2 regions of the Pseudobutyrivibrio sp. JW11 genome follow, and region 2 is predicted to be linked to the other one. Evidence: predicted binding sites of a transcription regulator. Region 2 holds the regulator's gene; the other holds the start of a gene.
The links. The regulator NrdR, encoded in region 2, represses ribonucleotide reductase genes. The targets are predictions, from matches to a motif close to CACAANATNTTGTG.
Positions count from the first base shown of each region.

Region 1: nrdD (anaerobic ribonucleoside-triphosphate reductase) is a predicted target of NrdR. The motif match lies at 3,693-3,706, and genes of this name have one in related genera.

Region 1 covers NZ_FOWB01000002.1:316,263-324,142, reverse strand. The annotation lists gene BM102_RS03785 (NAD(P)H-dependent glycerol-3-phosphate dehydrogenase) at 1-918, shown strand, start outside; gene BM102_RS03780 (DUF2207 domain-containing protein) at 911-2,635, shown strand; gene BM102_RS03775 (radical SAM/SPASM domain-containing protein) at 2,629-3,618, shown strand; gene nrdD (anaerobic ribonucleoside-triphosphate reductase) at 3,789-5,912, shown strand; gene nrdG (anaerobic ribonucleoside-triphosphate reductase activating protein) at 5,927-6,418, shown strand; gene dut (dUTP diphosphatase) at 6,435-6,872, shown strand; gene BM102_RS03755 (DNA gyrase/topoisomerase IV subunit B) at 6,954-7,880, shown strand, end outside.
Region 2 covers NZ_FOWB01000005.1:53,462-61,341, forward strand. The annotation lists gene guaB (IMP dehydrogenase) at 1-542, opposite strand, end outside; gene nifJ (pyruvate:ferredoxin (flavodoxin) oxidoreductase) at 889-4,422, shown strand; gene nrdR (transcriptional regulator NrdR) at 4,637-5,089, shown strand; gene BM102_RS06700 (hypothetical protein) at 5,170-5,559, shown strand; gene BM102_RS06705 (YqeG family HAD IIIA-type phosphatase) at 5,618-6,172, shown strand; gene rpiB (ribose 5-phosphate isomerase B) at 6,175-6,621, shown strand; partial or broken gene tig (trigger factor) at 6,713-7,880, shown strand, end outside.

The DNA of each region.
Region 1 (7,880 bases), on a different contig from region 2:
CAGGTTGATCAGATGAACGACACCCATACCAGTGACAAAATAAAGGGAGTTAAGCTTCCAGAATCTATGAAGTTTACTGCAGATATTGAGTCTGCAGCAAAGTTCGCTGATGTTATTTTGATGGCAGTTCCATCAAAAGCAACTAGAGAGACAGCTGAAAAGATTAAATCCTTTGTTAATCCAAATCAGATTTTCATTACTGTTACAAAGGGTATTGAGGAAGATACTCTTTTCACACAGACAGAAATTCTGGAGGATGTGCTAGGAAAAGATAAACGTATATGCGTATTATCTGGCCCAAGCCATGCTGAGGAGGTTGTTGTATTCAAGCCTACACTTGTAGTTGCTGGTTCAACAGACCGTCAGACAGCGCTTTTTGTTCAGAATCTTTTCATGAACAAATATTTCAGAGTTTATTCATCACCAGATGTTAAGGGTATAGAGGTTGGTGCTGCGTTGAAAAACGTTATCGCACTTGCTGCTGGTATGTCAGATGGCCTTGGTTTTGGCGACAATGCAAAGGCTGCTCTTATTACTCGTGGTATCAAGGAAATCTCTGCACTTGCAGTTGCAATGGGCGGCCAGGCTGAGACATTATCAGGTCTTACAGGTGTCGGTGATTTGATTGTTACATGCTCATCTATTCATTCTAGAAACAGAATGGCTGGTTACTATATTGGCCAGGGTATGAGCAAAGATGAGGCTATGGAAAAGGTTGCCATGGTTGTAGAAGGCGTATATTCTGCAAAGGCGGCAAAGAAGCTTGCAGAGAAATACAATATCGAAATGCCTATCGTAGATATCGTAAATGCGGTTCTTTTCGATGGACTTGCTGCAAAGGATGCAGTATATGAGCTGATGACTCGTTCTAAGAAGGATGAAACATCAGATTTAGAGTGGGAGTGTTGTGGTGTTTAAAAGATGCAAGGAATGGTTACACTTCTTCGGTGTAACCTTTTTTATTTTAGGAATTATTGTATTATGTTCGGCTGGAATCATGGTTTTTAGTCACATTAGTGCTACATCAGGAAAAAACGATTCCAAAGCTGATGGTTTTACAATTGATTATTATGAAGTAAATCTGGATGTAAACACAAAGAATCAGATTCATGTTACAGAAAACATCGGTGTTAATTTCTATGAAACTGGGCATCATGGGATTTTTCGTTTTGTTCCAGAATGGCTTAAATATACCTCAAAGGATGGTAAAACTAAATCTAGACGAGGAGTTATAACAAATCTACGTTGCGAAAATGAAGACTATGAAGTAGATACCATTAAAGGCAAGCAAAGAGTCAAAATTGGAAGCGCATATGAAACCTTAGATACAGGAATCCATGAGTATGTGATTTCATATGACTATGATATGGGCGGAGATATTTATAAGGGCTTCGACGAACTGATTTTTCATGCTTTTGGTGATTACTGGGGCACAGAAATAAATGGAGCCAAGGTCACTATAAATTTGCCAAAGAAGATTGATGATACAAGCACTGTTAATTTCTTTGCAGATAAAAAGCGTAAGAAGGATATTACTTCTTACGTGGATTACACAGTCGATGGCAATACTATTACAGCTCAGGTTTCAAATGACTATAAGCTTAATGGTGCACTTACTGTGGATGTGGAGTTGCCTGACGGTTATTTTGAAGCAGCTCAGGTTAATTACAAGACAAAGGCATTTATCCTAAGCGCATTGTGTATGCTTAGTCTTTTAGTTAGCTTTTTCTTCTGGAATAAAAACAAAGACAGTGATTTGTTTGATAAAGGTGATGTGTCAGGAATTAATGTTGGTGGACTTGAAGCTGTTGAAATGGGATATATTTACGGTGGAAGTGGCCAACTGTTACTTATCACAGTAATCATTCAGCTGGCAACCAAAGGGTATATCCGAATCAAGAATCCAAGCAGCAAAAAGAAGCTGACATTACAAAAAGTAAACAAGAGCGAGGTCGCATTGTCCGATGCAGAAAAGCTTGTATATGACGGGCTTTTTAAAAATGGTACCAATGTAATTCCGGCTGAGGATACTCGTATCCGTAAGCTCAATAGTAAGCTTAATAAAATGTTAGAGGAGAAATTCGATTCTAAGATTTACAATATTGCATCCTATGTTGAGTTTATGATTTCAAGCTTTTTGTTTTTGATTTCTTCAATAGGGATATGCGTTGCCTATATTTGGTCAGAGGATATGGATCCAACCCTTAGATGGTTCTTTTTACCTGCTTTTTTATCAATAATAGCTACTGGCATTTTTGCAGTCAAAACTCCTAAAAAATCTGCTTATGGTGAAGAGCTTATAGCTAGGATAGAAGCATACAAGAATTATCTATCTACTATCAAGAAGCAGGATCTAGAGGCTAAGATAAAAGACGACCAGGATTACTTTGATGAGGTTCTTCCTTATGCTTTTATTTTTGGCATATCCAAAAAGCTCGTACAGAAATATGATTACACTGCAAATGCAACAAATAGATATATTAAATATACAGATAATATAACAAGCTCTGTATATTACACTGATACATCTACAAGTAGCTCGAGCTCTAGTTCTAGTTCTAGCTCAGGATGTGGCGGCGGATGCTCATCTTGTGGTGGTGGATGTTCTTCTTGCGGCGGAGGCGGCTCATGGTAAGAGAATTTGTATTGCAATGGCATATCAGTGAAAGCTGCAATCTTAAATGCTTACATTGTTATCAAGAAGGTCATGTACCTGTTTCACTTAATAGTGAGCAGCTTTTGGGTATTTTAAATCAATACAGACAGCTTCTTAAGGAGCAGAAAATCAAAGGACATATTAATATAACAGGAGGGGAACCACTGTGTTCTCCTCATTTTTTTGAGCTCTTAGAAGAGTTTAAGAAGGATAGTGATTTATATAGTTTCTCGATTCTTACAAATGGCACTCTTATCACGGATGAGATAGCAAAAAGGATTGCCAGTTATGGCCCAGAATATGTTCAGGTGAGCCTGGAAGGCAGCAAGAAAACTAACGACTATATAAGAGGCAAGGGTGTTTATTCTAAAGTGGCAAAGGCTGTAAAGCTGCTGAAAAAGTACAATGTTTATGTTTCTTTGTCTTTTACTGCAACGGCTCTCAATTATAAGGAGCTGCCAAATGTTGTTAAGTTTGCAAAAAGATATGGAGTGGACACTGTATGGTCGGATAGATATATTCCATTGAATTCTCCAGAGGTTAACCTTTGCATGAATAAAGAGCAAACGAAAGAGTACCTTGATATGATCACAAGGGAGAGCTTTGCGCTAAGAAGACAGGGCTGTAAAACAGAAGTAGCGCTATATCGTGCTCTGCAATTTTTAAAGACAAATAATCTGCCTTATTCCTGCACAGCAGGAGATACCTTGCTGACTGTCATGGAAAATGGCGATTTAGTTCCTTGTAGACGTATGCCTATAGTGGTTGGAAATCTGCTTGATGACAATATGCTTGACCTTTACAACAACTCTGATGTGTTAAAGTCGCTTAGAGCAGATACCACACCTGATGACTGTAGTGATTGCGATTACAGCTCATTCTGCAAGGGTGGCTTGAAATGTCTTACTTATGCCACCTATGGTGATTTAAATCACAAAGATGTAGGGTGTTATTATGACTAAATTGTGAAACTTTATTTTGTGGTACAGAAGTCTATTGACTACTAGATAATGTGGTGGTAGTATAATTCTATCAACACAATATCTAGTAGTTTTTGTTTTAAATCAACTAGATATTGACTGAATATTATATACAATACGATTCATTTTTATATAAAACCCGGAGGCGGAACATGAAAAGATATGTAGTTAAAAAGGATGGTTCACTTGAACCATTTGATGTGCAAAAAGTTGTAGAAGCTGTTGGAAAATCTGCTACACGCGTACTTGTAAAATTTACTCCTGAGCAGGAAAAGTTTATCTGTCAATTCGTTGAAGAAAGAGTGGAGGAACTTGGCCTTGAGAAAATTGAAATTGCGCAAATGCATAACATTGTTGAGGGTGCTTTGGAACGTGTTAACCCTATGGTTGCGAAATCTTACCGCGATTACCGCAATTACAAGCAGGATTTTGTCCAGATGTTGGATGATGTTTATAAGAAGTCTCAAAACATCATGTATATCGGTGACAAGGAGAATTCAAATACTGATTCTGCGCTTGTATCCACAAAACGTTCTTTGATTTTCAATGAGCTTAATAGAGAGCTTTACAAGAAATTCTTCCTTACAACTGAGGAAGTTCAGGCTATTCGTGATGGCTATATCTACATCCACGATATGAACGCCAGAAGAGACACAATGAACTGTTGTCTTTTCGATGTAAAGTCAGTTCTTGAGGGCGGCTTTGAAATGGGTAACATTTTCTACAACGAGCCAAAGAGCTTGGATGTAGCATTTGATGTTATCGGTGATATCGTTCTTTCTGCTGCAAGCCAGCAGTACGGTGGTTTCACTATTCCTCAGGCTGATCAGATTCTTGAAAAATATGCTCAGAAATCATTTGATAAATACATGGAAAAATACATTGCCCTTGGCATTGGTGAGGAAAAGGCTCACGAAGTATCAATGGCAGAAGTAGAAAGAGAAATGGAGCAGGGCTTCCAGGGATGGGAGTACAAGTTCAACACAGTTGCATCTAGCCGTGGTGACTATCCATTTATCACTGTTACAATTGGTCTTGGTACATCAGTATTTGCAAAGATGGCATCAAAGGCATGCTTAAAGGTTCGTTCAATCGGCCAGGGAAAGCCAGGCTTTAAAAAGCCAGTTCTTTTCCCTAAGATTGTATTCCTTTACGATGAAAATCTTCACGGCCCTGGTAAGGAGCTTGAGGATGTTTTCGAAGCAGGTATCGATTGCTCGCGCAAGACAATGTATCCTGATTGGCTTTCTCTTACAGGCGAGGGCTACATTGCCAGCATGTACAAGAAATATGGCAAGGTAATTTCACCTATGGGATGTCGTGCATTCCTTTCACCTTGGTACGAAAAGGGCGGCATGAAGCCAGCTGATGAAAATGATGAGCCAGTATTTATTGGCCGTTTCAATATTGGTGCGGTTTCTCTTCACTTGCCAATGATTCTTGCAAAGTCACGTCAGGAATCAAAGGATTTCTACGAAGTGCTTGATTACTATCTTGAAATGATTAGAAAGCTTCACATTCGTACATATGCATACCTTGGAGAAATGCGTGCTAGCACAAATCCACTTGCATACTGCGAGGGCGGCTTCTACGGTGGACACCTTGGTTTCCACGACAAGATTAAGCCACTTCTTAAGGCTGCAACTGCTTCATTTGGTATTACTGCATTTAACGAGCTTCAGGAGCTTTACAATGGCAAATCTCTTGTAGAAGACGGAGAGTTCGCTATCGAGGTTCTTAAGCATATTAATGAAAAAGTAAATCAGTTCAAGGAGGAGGATGGCAATCTTTATGCTATCTACGGCACACCAGCTGAGAACCTCTGTGGACTTCAGGTAAAGCAGTTTAGAAACAAATATGGAATCGTTGAGAATGTATCTGACAGAGAGTACGTTTCAAACTCATTCCACTGTCACGTTACAGAAGACATCACACCAATTGAAAAGCAGGATTTGGAAGGCAGATTCTGGGAGCTTTCAAACGGTGGAAAGATTCAGTACGTTCGTTACCCAATCAATTACAACCGCGACGCTGTAAAGACACTTGTTCGTCGCGCTATGGCAAAGGGCTTCTACGAAGGCGTTAACCTTTCCCTTTCATACTGTGACGATTGTGGTCACGAGGAATTAGAGATGGATGTTTGCCCAGTTTGCGGCAGCAAGAATCTTACAAAAATTGACCGTATGAATGGATACTTGTCATATTCACGTGTAAAGGGAGATACACGTTTGAATGAGGCAAAGATGGCAGAGATTGCTGATCGTAAATCAATGTAAAGGACTTGAAGAATATGAATTACCATAACATTACAAAGGATGACATGCTCAACGGTGACGGCCTTCGTGCTGTACTTTGGGTGGCTGGCTGTGATCATCATTGTAAGGAGTGTCAGAACCCGGTTACTTGGGATCCTGATGGAGGACTTAAATTTGATCAGGCTGCAAAGGATGAATTATACGAGGTCTTATCTCGCGACTATATATCAGGCATAACATTTAGTGGCGGAGATCCACTTTATCCTGGCAATCGTCAGGAAGTGACGGAGCTTGCCCGGGAGATTAGGGAGAGATTTCCCGGCAAGACCGTCTGGCTTTACACAGGCTTCACTTATGAAGAAATAAAATCTCTGGAAATTATGGAATATTTGGATGTTCTGGTTGACGGAGAATTTGAAATTGATAAGATAGATTTGCAGGCAAAATGGAGAGGAAGTATCAATCAGCGTGTTATTGATGTTCCACAGACTAGAAAGCTTGGACAAATCGTTTTGCATGTAGATTAATAAATGGAGAATAAAAATGAATATTAATATTTTGCGTATGACTGATTCTGCAAAGCTTCCTGAGCGTGGCTCAGTATCAGCAGCTGGTTATGATTTATTTGCTGATGTTGCAGAGGATGTTACTATTGCGCCACACGAGACCAAGATGATTGGCACAGGTCTTGCGATGGAGATTCCTGAAGGGTATTTCGGAGGCATTTTTGCTCGTTCCGGATTATCTGCAAAGGAAGGTCTTCGACCAGCAAACTGTGTTGGCGTGGTAGATTCTGATTACAGGGGAGAAATAAAGGTTGCCCTTCACAACGATGGAGAGCAGGCTAGAGTTATTACACCAGCTGAAAAGATTGCTCAGCTTGTGGTTGTACCATTTTTATCTGTTGACTTTAATGAGGTTTCAAATTTATCTGATACCGCTAGAGGAGAAGGCGGATTTGGTTCCACTGGAAAACATTAGTATTTATTACGTTGGCGCCTGGTTTTGTACCAGACGCCTTTCAGCGTTTTTATAAATTATATCGAAAGAGAGTATGATTTTATGGCAAACAAAGTTACTTATGATGCCAGCAGTATATCTGTTTTAGAAGGTCTTGAGGCTGTTAGAAAAAGACCCGGCATGTATATTGGTTCAACATCACGAAAGGGCTTGAACCATCTTATATATGAGATAGTGGACAACTCAGTAGATGAGCATTTGGCCGGTGAGTGCGACACTATCCATGTTACTCTTGAAAAGGACGGTAGCTGTACAGTAGAGGATAATGGTCGTGGTATTCCAGTTGGAATGCATGCAAAGGGTGTGCCTGCTGCACGTCTTGTTTTCTCTACACTTCACGCAGGTGGTAAGTTTGATGACAGTGTCTATAAAACTTCCGGCGGTCTTCACGGTGTAGGTTCTTCAGTTGTAAATGCTCTTAGTACATACATGACTGTAGATATTTCCCGTGAGGGTTACGTTCACCACGATAGATACGAAAGAGGCGTACCTACAGAAAAGCTTGTTGATGGACTTCTTCCAAAGATTGCCAAGACAACAAAGCACGGTACAAAAATCAACTTCCTTCCTGATCCAGAAATCTTTGAAAAGACTTATTTCAAGGAGGATGATATAAAGTCACGTCTTCACGAAACTGCATACCTTAATCCAGGTCTTACAATCAATTATGCAGATTTACGTGGTGAGGAGCCTGAGTATCTCACTTTCCATGAGCCAGATGGAATCAAAGGCTTTGTAAAGGAGATTAATAAAACTGCAGAAGCTCTTCATGATGTTATCTATTTCAGCGGTAGTGCTGATGGAATCGAGCTAGAGGTTGCATTCCAGTATTGTAACGAATTCAAGGAGAATATCCTTGGTTTCTGTAACAATATCTACAACTCTGAGGGTGGTACACATATCACAGGTTTCAAGACAGTTCTTACAACTGTTATTAATAACTATGCCCGTGAGCTTGGTATCTTAAAG
Region 2 (7,880 bases):
TTTTCTTTACGAGACTTTGCAAGAATTTCCTTTGCCTCTTCTAAAGAGATACCTTCCTTTGCAGTGATAAGACCTTCTGAGGTCATTGATTCGCTAATTTTTTTAGAAAAGTCAGTTTCGAATTTAAGGTCACGATTGGTGATGATACCGATAAGTGTGCCGTCTTCCTTTGTGATAGGTACACCGGAGATTCTGAACTTACCCATAAGTTCGTTTGCTTCAGCAAGTGTGTTGTCTGGTCCTAAGAAGAATGGGTCAGTGATAACGCCGTTCTCAGAACGCTTAACTCTGTCTACTTCTTCAGCCTGAGCTTCGATAGACATATTCTTATGGATGATACCGATACCACCCTGACGTGCCATAGCGATTGCCATGCGGGATTCTGTAACAGTATCCATAGCAGCACTCATCATAGGAATGTTGAGTTTAATTTTTTTAGTTAAGTTAGTGTGAAGATCAATAAGATTTGGAGTTACTTCCGAATACTGAGGAACCAGTAAGACGTCGTCGAAAGTAATGCCATCACCAATAATCGATGCCATAAAACAACCTCTCTTTCTTTAATGAACATAAATTTTTTAAAATTATATTTAACAAAGTTCCGTTAGTCAATAAAATTATTTGAATAAATATGCTGATTTTTTGCTATTGGAAGAAAGTTTTTTTGACATGTAACTCTATGAAAGACAAATGTCCGCCTGTGAGGATAAAAACAAAAAGATTTTACAATTTTGTACTCTAAAATAAACAGAAATGATACCTTGTTCTGTTGAAAAAATTTTTCATTAGTTCTATCATAAAATTACGACATTGTGGGGTTGGGGCCGGTGTTATTTTCTCCAATCCTAGTAACTATAAAATGTCCTATATAATAAGGAGGATTTAAAAATGCCAAGAGCAAAACAGTCTATGGATGGTAACCAGGCTGCAGCACACGTTGCTTATGCGTTTACAGACGTCGCTGCTATTTACCCTATCACACCATCCAGCCCAATGGCCGACTTTGTTGATCAGTGGTCAGCAGCAGGCCTTGAAAACATTTTTGGAAATCAAGTAAAGGTTGTAGAGATGGAGTCTGAGGCAGGTGCCGCAGGTGCCGTTCACGGTTCACTTGGTGCAGGTGCACTCACAACTACATTCACAGCTTCACAGGGTCTTCTTCTTATGATCCCTAATATGTACAAGATCGCTGCAGAGCAGCTTCCTTGTGTATTCGATGTATCAGCTCGTACAGTTGCTACACAGTCACTTAACATCTTTGGTGATCATTCCGATGTTTACGCTTGTCGTCAGACAGGTTTCGCTATGTTATGCGAGACAAATCCACAGGAAGTTATGGATCTTGCTCCAGTAGCTCACCTTGCAGCTATTGAGGGACATGTTCCAGTACTTAACTTCTTTGATGGTTTCCGTACATCACACGAAATCCAGAAGATCGAAAAGTGGGATTATGCAGATCTTAAAGAGATGGTTAACATGGATGCTATCAACGAGTTCAGAGCTCGCGCACTTAATCCAGAGCATCCTACAATGCGTGGTTCACACGAAAACGGTGACGTTTTCTTCCAGCATAGAGAAGCTTGCAACACAGCTTATGATAACTTCCCAGCAGTTGTTCAGAAGTACATGGACAAGGTTAATGCAAAGCTTGGTACAGATTACAAGCTTTTCAACTACTATGGTGCTGCTGACGCTGACAGAATCATCATCGCTATGGGTTCTATCAACGACGTTGCAGAAGAAGTTATCGATTACTTAAACGCACACGGAGAGAAGGTTGGTGTACTTAAGGTACGTCTTTACAGACCATGGTCTTCAGAGGCATTCCTTTCAGCACTTCCTAAGACAGTTAAGAAGATTGCTATCCTTGATAGAACAAAGGAGCCAGGTGCTCTTGCAGATCCACTTTACCTTGATGTTGCTACAACACTTCGTGAAGCAGGTCTTAACGACATTACAATTTGTGGTGGTAGATATGGTCTTGGATCAAAGGATACTCCACCTTCATCAGTATTCGCTGTATACAAGGAACTCGAGAAGGATGCTCCAAAGGCTAGATTTACAATCGGTATCGTAGATGATGTTACTAACCTTTCACTTCCAGAGGTTAAGCCAGCTCCTATTACATCAGCTCCTGGTACAAAGGAGTGCAAGTTCTGGGGTCTTGGTGGTGATGGTACTGTAGGTGCTAACAAGAACTCTACAAAGATCATCGGTGACCACACAGATAAGTACATCCAGGCATACTTCCAGTATGATTCAAAGAAGACTGGTGGTGTTACAATTTCTCACTTGAGATTTGGTGACAACCCAATCAAGTCTCCATACTATATCAACCAGGCTGACTTCGTTGCTTGCCACAACCCAGCATACGTTACACAGGGCATGAAGATGGTTCAGGACGTTAAGCCAGGCGGAGTATTCATGATTAACTGCCAGTGGTCAGATGAGGAGCTCGAGCAGCACCTTAACGCTGAGGCAAAGAAGTACATCGCTGACAACAACATCCAGCTTTACACAATCAACGCTATCGACAAGGCTATCGAAATCGGTATGGGTAAGCGTACAAACACAATCCTTCAGTCAGCTTTCTTCAAGCTTGCTGATGTAATGCCTATCGACCAGGCTGTTGAGTACATGAAGGCAGCTGCTAAGAAGTCATACGGCAAGAAGGGTGACGATGTTGTTCAGATGAACTACAACGCTATCGATGCTGGTGTTGACGCTGTACATAAGGTAAATGTTCCAGATTCATGGAAGAACCCTACTCCAGACGCTCCTAAGGCTGAGCTTGAGGGTCGTCCAGAGCTCGTTAAGATGGTTAAGAATCTCCTTGAGCCTATCTCTAAGATGGATGGTGATTCACTTCCAGTTTCTGCATTCGTTGGCAACCCTAACGGACAGTTCGAGCTTGGTGCTTCTGCATATGAGAAGCGTGGTACAGCAGTAACAGTTCCTACATGGGATGAGACAAAGTGTATCCAGTGTAACCAGTGTGCATTCGTATGTTCACATGCTACAATCCGTCCATTCCTTCTTACAGAGGACGAGGTTAAGGCAGCTCCAGCAAACATCAAGCTTGCTGATACAAAGCCAAAGGCTTCTGAGCTTAAGTACACAATGTCTGTATCTCCACTTGACTGTATGGGATGTGGTGAGTGTACAACTGTATGTCCAGTTGGTGCTATCACAATGGTTCCACAGGCAGAAGAAGCAGACGAGCAGCCAGTATTCAACTACTTAGTAGCTAATGTTGGACGTAAGGAAGCAGCAGGTTCTGACCTTACAGTTAAGGGCTCACAGTTCAACCAGCCACTCCTTGAGTTCTCAGGATCATGTGCAGGTTGTGCAGAGACTTCATACGCTAGACTTATTACACAGCTCTTTGGTGAGCATATGTATATTTCAAACGCTACAGGATGTTCTTCAATTTGGGGTGGTCCTGCAGCTACATCACCATTCACAGTAAACAAGGATTCTAAGAAGGGTCCAGCATGGTGTAACTCACTCTTCGAGGACAACGCTCAGCATGGTATGGGTATGGAAGTAGGACAGAAGTACCTCCGCGAGCGCGCTATCGAGTCTGCTAAGAAGGCAGCTGAGGCTGGTTCTGCAGAGCTTAAGGCAGCATTTGCTAAGTTCGAAGAGACAATCAACAGCACACGTGAGAACGGTGCAGCAACAGACGTACTCGTAGCTGAGCTCGAGAAGAACGGTTCTGAGGACGCTAAGGCAGCACTTGCTCTTAAGGATTACCTCGCTAAGAAGTCTGTATGGATCTTCGGTGGTGACGGTTGGGCATACGATATCGGATTCGGCGGTCTTGATCACGTACTTGCTTCTGGTGAGAACGTTAACGTTATGGTATTCGATACAGAGATGTACTCTAACACAGGTGGACAGGCTTCTAAGGCTTCTAACATCGGTGAAGTTTGCCAGTTCGCTGCATCAGGTAAGGAGATGTCTAAGAAGTCTCTTTCTGAGATCGCTATGTCATACGGCTATGTATATGTAGCACAGATCGCTCTTGGTGCTAACATGGCTCAGGCTGTTAAGGTCCTTGCTGAGGCAGAAGCTTACAACGGACCTTCACTTATCATCGGATATGCTCCATGTGAGCTTCACGGTGTTAAGGGTGGTATGAACCACTGCCAGGATGAGATGAAGAAGGCTGTAGAGGCTGGTTACTGGAACCTCTTCTCATTCAACCCAGACCTTAAGAAGGAAGGAAAGAATCCATTCACTCTTACTTCTAAGGAAGGTGACTACAGCAAGTATCAGGACTTCCTTGCAAACGAGACACGTTACTCTCGTCTTACAAAGGCATTCCCAGAGCGTGCTGAGAAGCTCTTCGCACTCAACGAGGAGACAGCTAAGGAGCGTTACGCTCACCTTAAGAAGTTAGTAGATCTTTACTCATAAGATTTAACTTTTTACCCCGCACATAAATGTGCGGGGTTTTTTGTTGCGTTCTTTAACGGTGTTTGATAAAATATAACTATATATTGTGTAGAGGTAGCACAGTAACTAACAAGCTATTGTTATACTCAAGCGAGACGTGTTGTCGAGCGGAGTATAATTATGCTTGTGAGTGTAACTGTGCGAGCCGTAGACTAGGATTTTTAGGGAGGGTTTTATGAAGTGTCCTTTTTGTGGTAGTAATGATACTAGCGTAATTGACTCAAGACCTGCAGATGACAACACATCAATCAGACGTAGACGTTCATGTCCAGAGTGTGGCAAGCGTTTTACAACATACGAAAAGGTAGAAACAATTCCTTTGATCGTTATTAAAAAGGATAATAACCGCGAGCCATACGACAGAACCAAGATTGAAAAAGGCGTACTTATTGCATGCCGTAAGCGTCCTGTTGCTGCAGCTCAGATTTCAAAAGTAGTAGACGAAATCGAAACAGAAATCTTTTCATTAGAAGAAAAAGAGATTCCTAGCACAAAAATCGGAGAGATTGTTATGGAACATCTTGAGACGGTTGATCCTGTTGCTTATGTGCGTTTCGCATCAGTTTACCGTGAGTTTAAGGATGTTGATACATTCATGGATGAGTTAAAGAGGGTATTAGATAAATAAACTCATTTTGTAGAAGGGGTTAAGTATTTGCTTATCTGGCCGATATAAGATATGTAAGCAAATATGGAGAGTTATTTTTAATGAACATTTCAGGAATTCGCCCATCGATTGGGTTTTATGATCAAAATTCCATAAGAATAAGGCCTGAACTTAGTTCAATGTCTGTTGAAGAAACTGTTACAGACATTCCCGAGGAGTCTTCATCAGCCTCAGTTACTGAAGAGGACATTGCAGCCGCTAGAAGCAATCAGACATTTGGTTCTTACGACTTTGCTACTCAGTACAAGCCAGGCACTGTATACGATATGAAGGGATCAGATAGCGATATCAAATCACTTGATGTTGAAAAGGCAGTCAGCGACATGGAAAAGGATTCAGCAATTCATCGATATCAGTATTTCGTAGCTAATAAAGCTACATCAACTTCAGAGACTACACCAGTCAGAGGAACGGAAAATTTCTCATTATAATAGCATTTTATGAGCACATCAATTGATGTGCTCTTTTTATTGTGCTAAAATCGAGCCTATGAGTAAAAGAAATTTATATCCAAAAGACTATATTAAAAGCACATACGATATCGACTTTGTTAAATTATACGAAGAAGGATATCGTGGAGTTATTTTTGATGTGGACAATACACTTGTTCCGCACAACGCGCCAGCGGATGATAGAGCAAAAGCTTTATTTAAGGAACTTCATGAAATAGGCTTTCAGGCGTTGCTTCTATCTAATAACAAAGAACCAAGAGTAAAGACCTTTAAAGAGGCAGTAGAATACTGTACTTACATTTATAAGGCAGGCAAGCCAGGCACAGCTGGCTATAAAAAGGCTATGGAGCAGATGGGCACAGATGTTACAAGCACAATCTTCGTAGGAGATCAGATTCTCACAGATGTGTGGGGCGCTAATCGTGCAGGCATTCGTTCAGTAATGGTTCAGCCAGTTAAAAAATGGCACGAAGAAATCCAGATTATCTTTAAAAGATTTTTGGAAGCCATCATTCTTATTGGTTATAAGATTTATAAATTATATGGAACAGACATAAATAAAGTACCTACTAAAAGTTCAAAAGGAGAATAAAAATGAAAATCGTAATTGCAAATGATCATGCAGCTGTAGATTTAAAAAAAGAGGTAAAGGAATATATTGAAAGCCTTGGACATGAGGTTATTAATATAGGAACAGATTCAAACGAAAGCTGTCATTATCCAGAGTACGGTGCAAAGGCCGCTCGCATGGTTGCTTCAGGAGAGGTTGACTTGGGAGTTCTTATCTGCGGTACAGGTGTTGGTATTTCACTTGCAGCCAACAAAATCAAAGGCATTCGTTGCGGCGTTTGTTCAGAGACTACAACAGCTCGTCTTATCCGTCAGCACAACAATGCAAACATGATTGCTTTTGGCGCTAGAATCGTTGGAAGCGAGCTTGCAAAGGATATCGTTAAAAGCTTCTTAGAGGCAGAATTCGAAGGCGGCGGAAGACATCAGACAAGAATTGATATGATAACAGCTATTGAAAATGAGGCTTAAGTCTGATATAATTTGTCAGTCTGCGTAGTATAACGTACATAAAAGACTTTATAGTCTACCTATATATATGTTAGAGGAGGAATATTAATAAATGAACGTACAGGTAGAAAATCTTGAAAAGAACATGGCAAAGCTCACTATCACAGTTGATGCAGCTGAGTTAGAAAAGGCTATTACAAAGGCATATAATAAGCAGAAAAACAGCATCTCTGTTCCTGGTTTCCGTAAGGGAAAGGTACCACAGAACATGGTTGAAAAGATGTATGGTGCAGAGATTTTCTATGAGGACGCTGCTAATATTATTATGCAGGATACATATCCACAGGCTTATGACGAGTCAAAGCTTGATATCGTATCTCAGCCAAAGATTGATATTACTCAGCTCGAAAAGGGCAAGGACTTCATCTACACAGCAGAAGTTGCTGTAAAGCCAGAAGTTAAGCTTGGTAAGTACAAGGGTGTATCTGTAACAAAGATCGATTCAAAGGTTACAGCTACAGAAGTTAACAACACAATTAAGGCAGAGCTTGAGAGAGCTGCTCGTACAGTTACAAAGACAGGCAAGGCTGCTAAGGGTGACACAGCTGTTATCGATTTCGAAGGCTTCATCGATGGTGTTGCATTCGAAGGTGGTAAGGGCGAGAATTATGACCTTGAGCTTGGTTCAGGTTCATTCATCCCTGGTTTCGAAGATCAGCTTATCGGCCACAAGGCTGGTGAGGATGTAGACGTTGAGGTTACATTCCCTGAGAACTATCAGGCAGAGGATCTTGCAGGTAAGCCAGCAGTATTTAAGTGCCACATCCACGAAGTAAAGGGTAAGGATATCCCTAAGCTTGATGACGAGTATGTAGCAGATACTACAGAGTTCGAAACAGTAGAAGAGTACAAGGCTTCTGTTAAGGAACGTCTTGAGAACAATAAGAAGGCAGAAGGCCGTCGTGCACAGGAAGACGAAGCTATCGCAAAGATCGTTGAGGATTCAGAGATGGAAATCCCTGATGCAATGCTTGACTATCAGGTAGAAAACATGATCAACGACTTCGCTAACAACATGGCACAGCAGGGTCTTTCACTTCAGCAGTACATGCAGTTCACAGGTATGACAATGGATTCATTCCGTGAGCAGGTTCGCCCAGATGCACTTTCACGTACACAGTCTTCACTTGTACTTGAGGCAATTGCAAAGGCAGAAAACATCGAAGTAGCTGATGCTGACGTTGATGCTAAGCTTGAGGAAATGTCTAAGCAGTACGGCA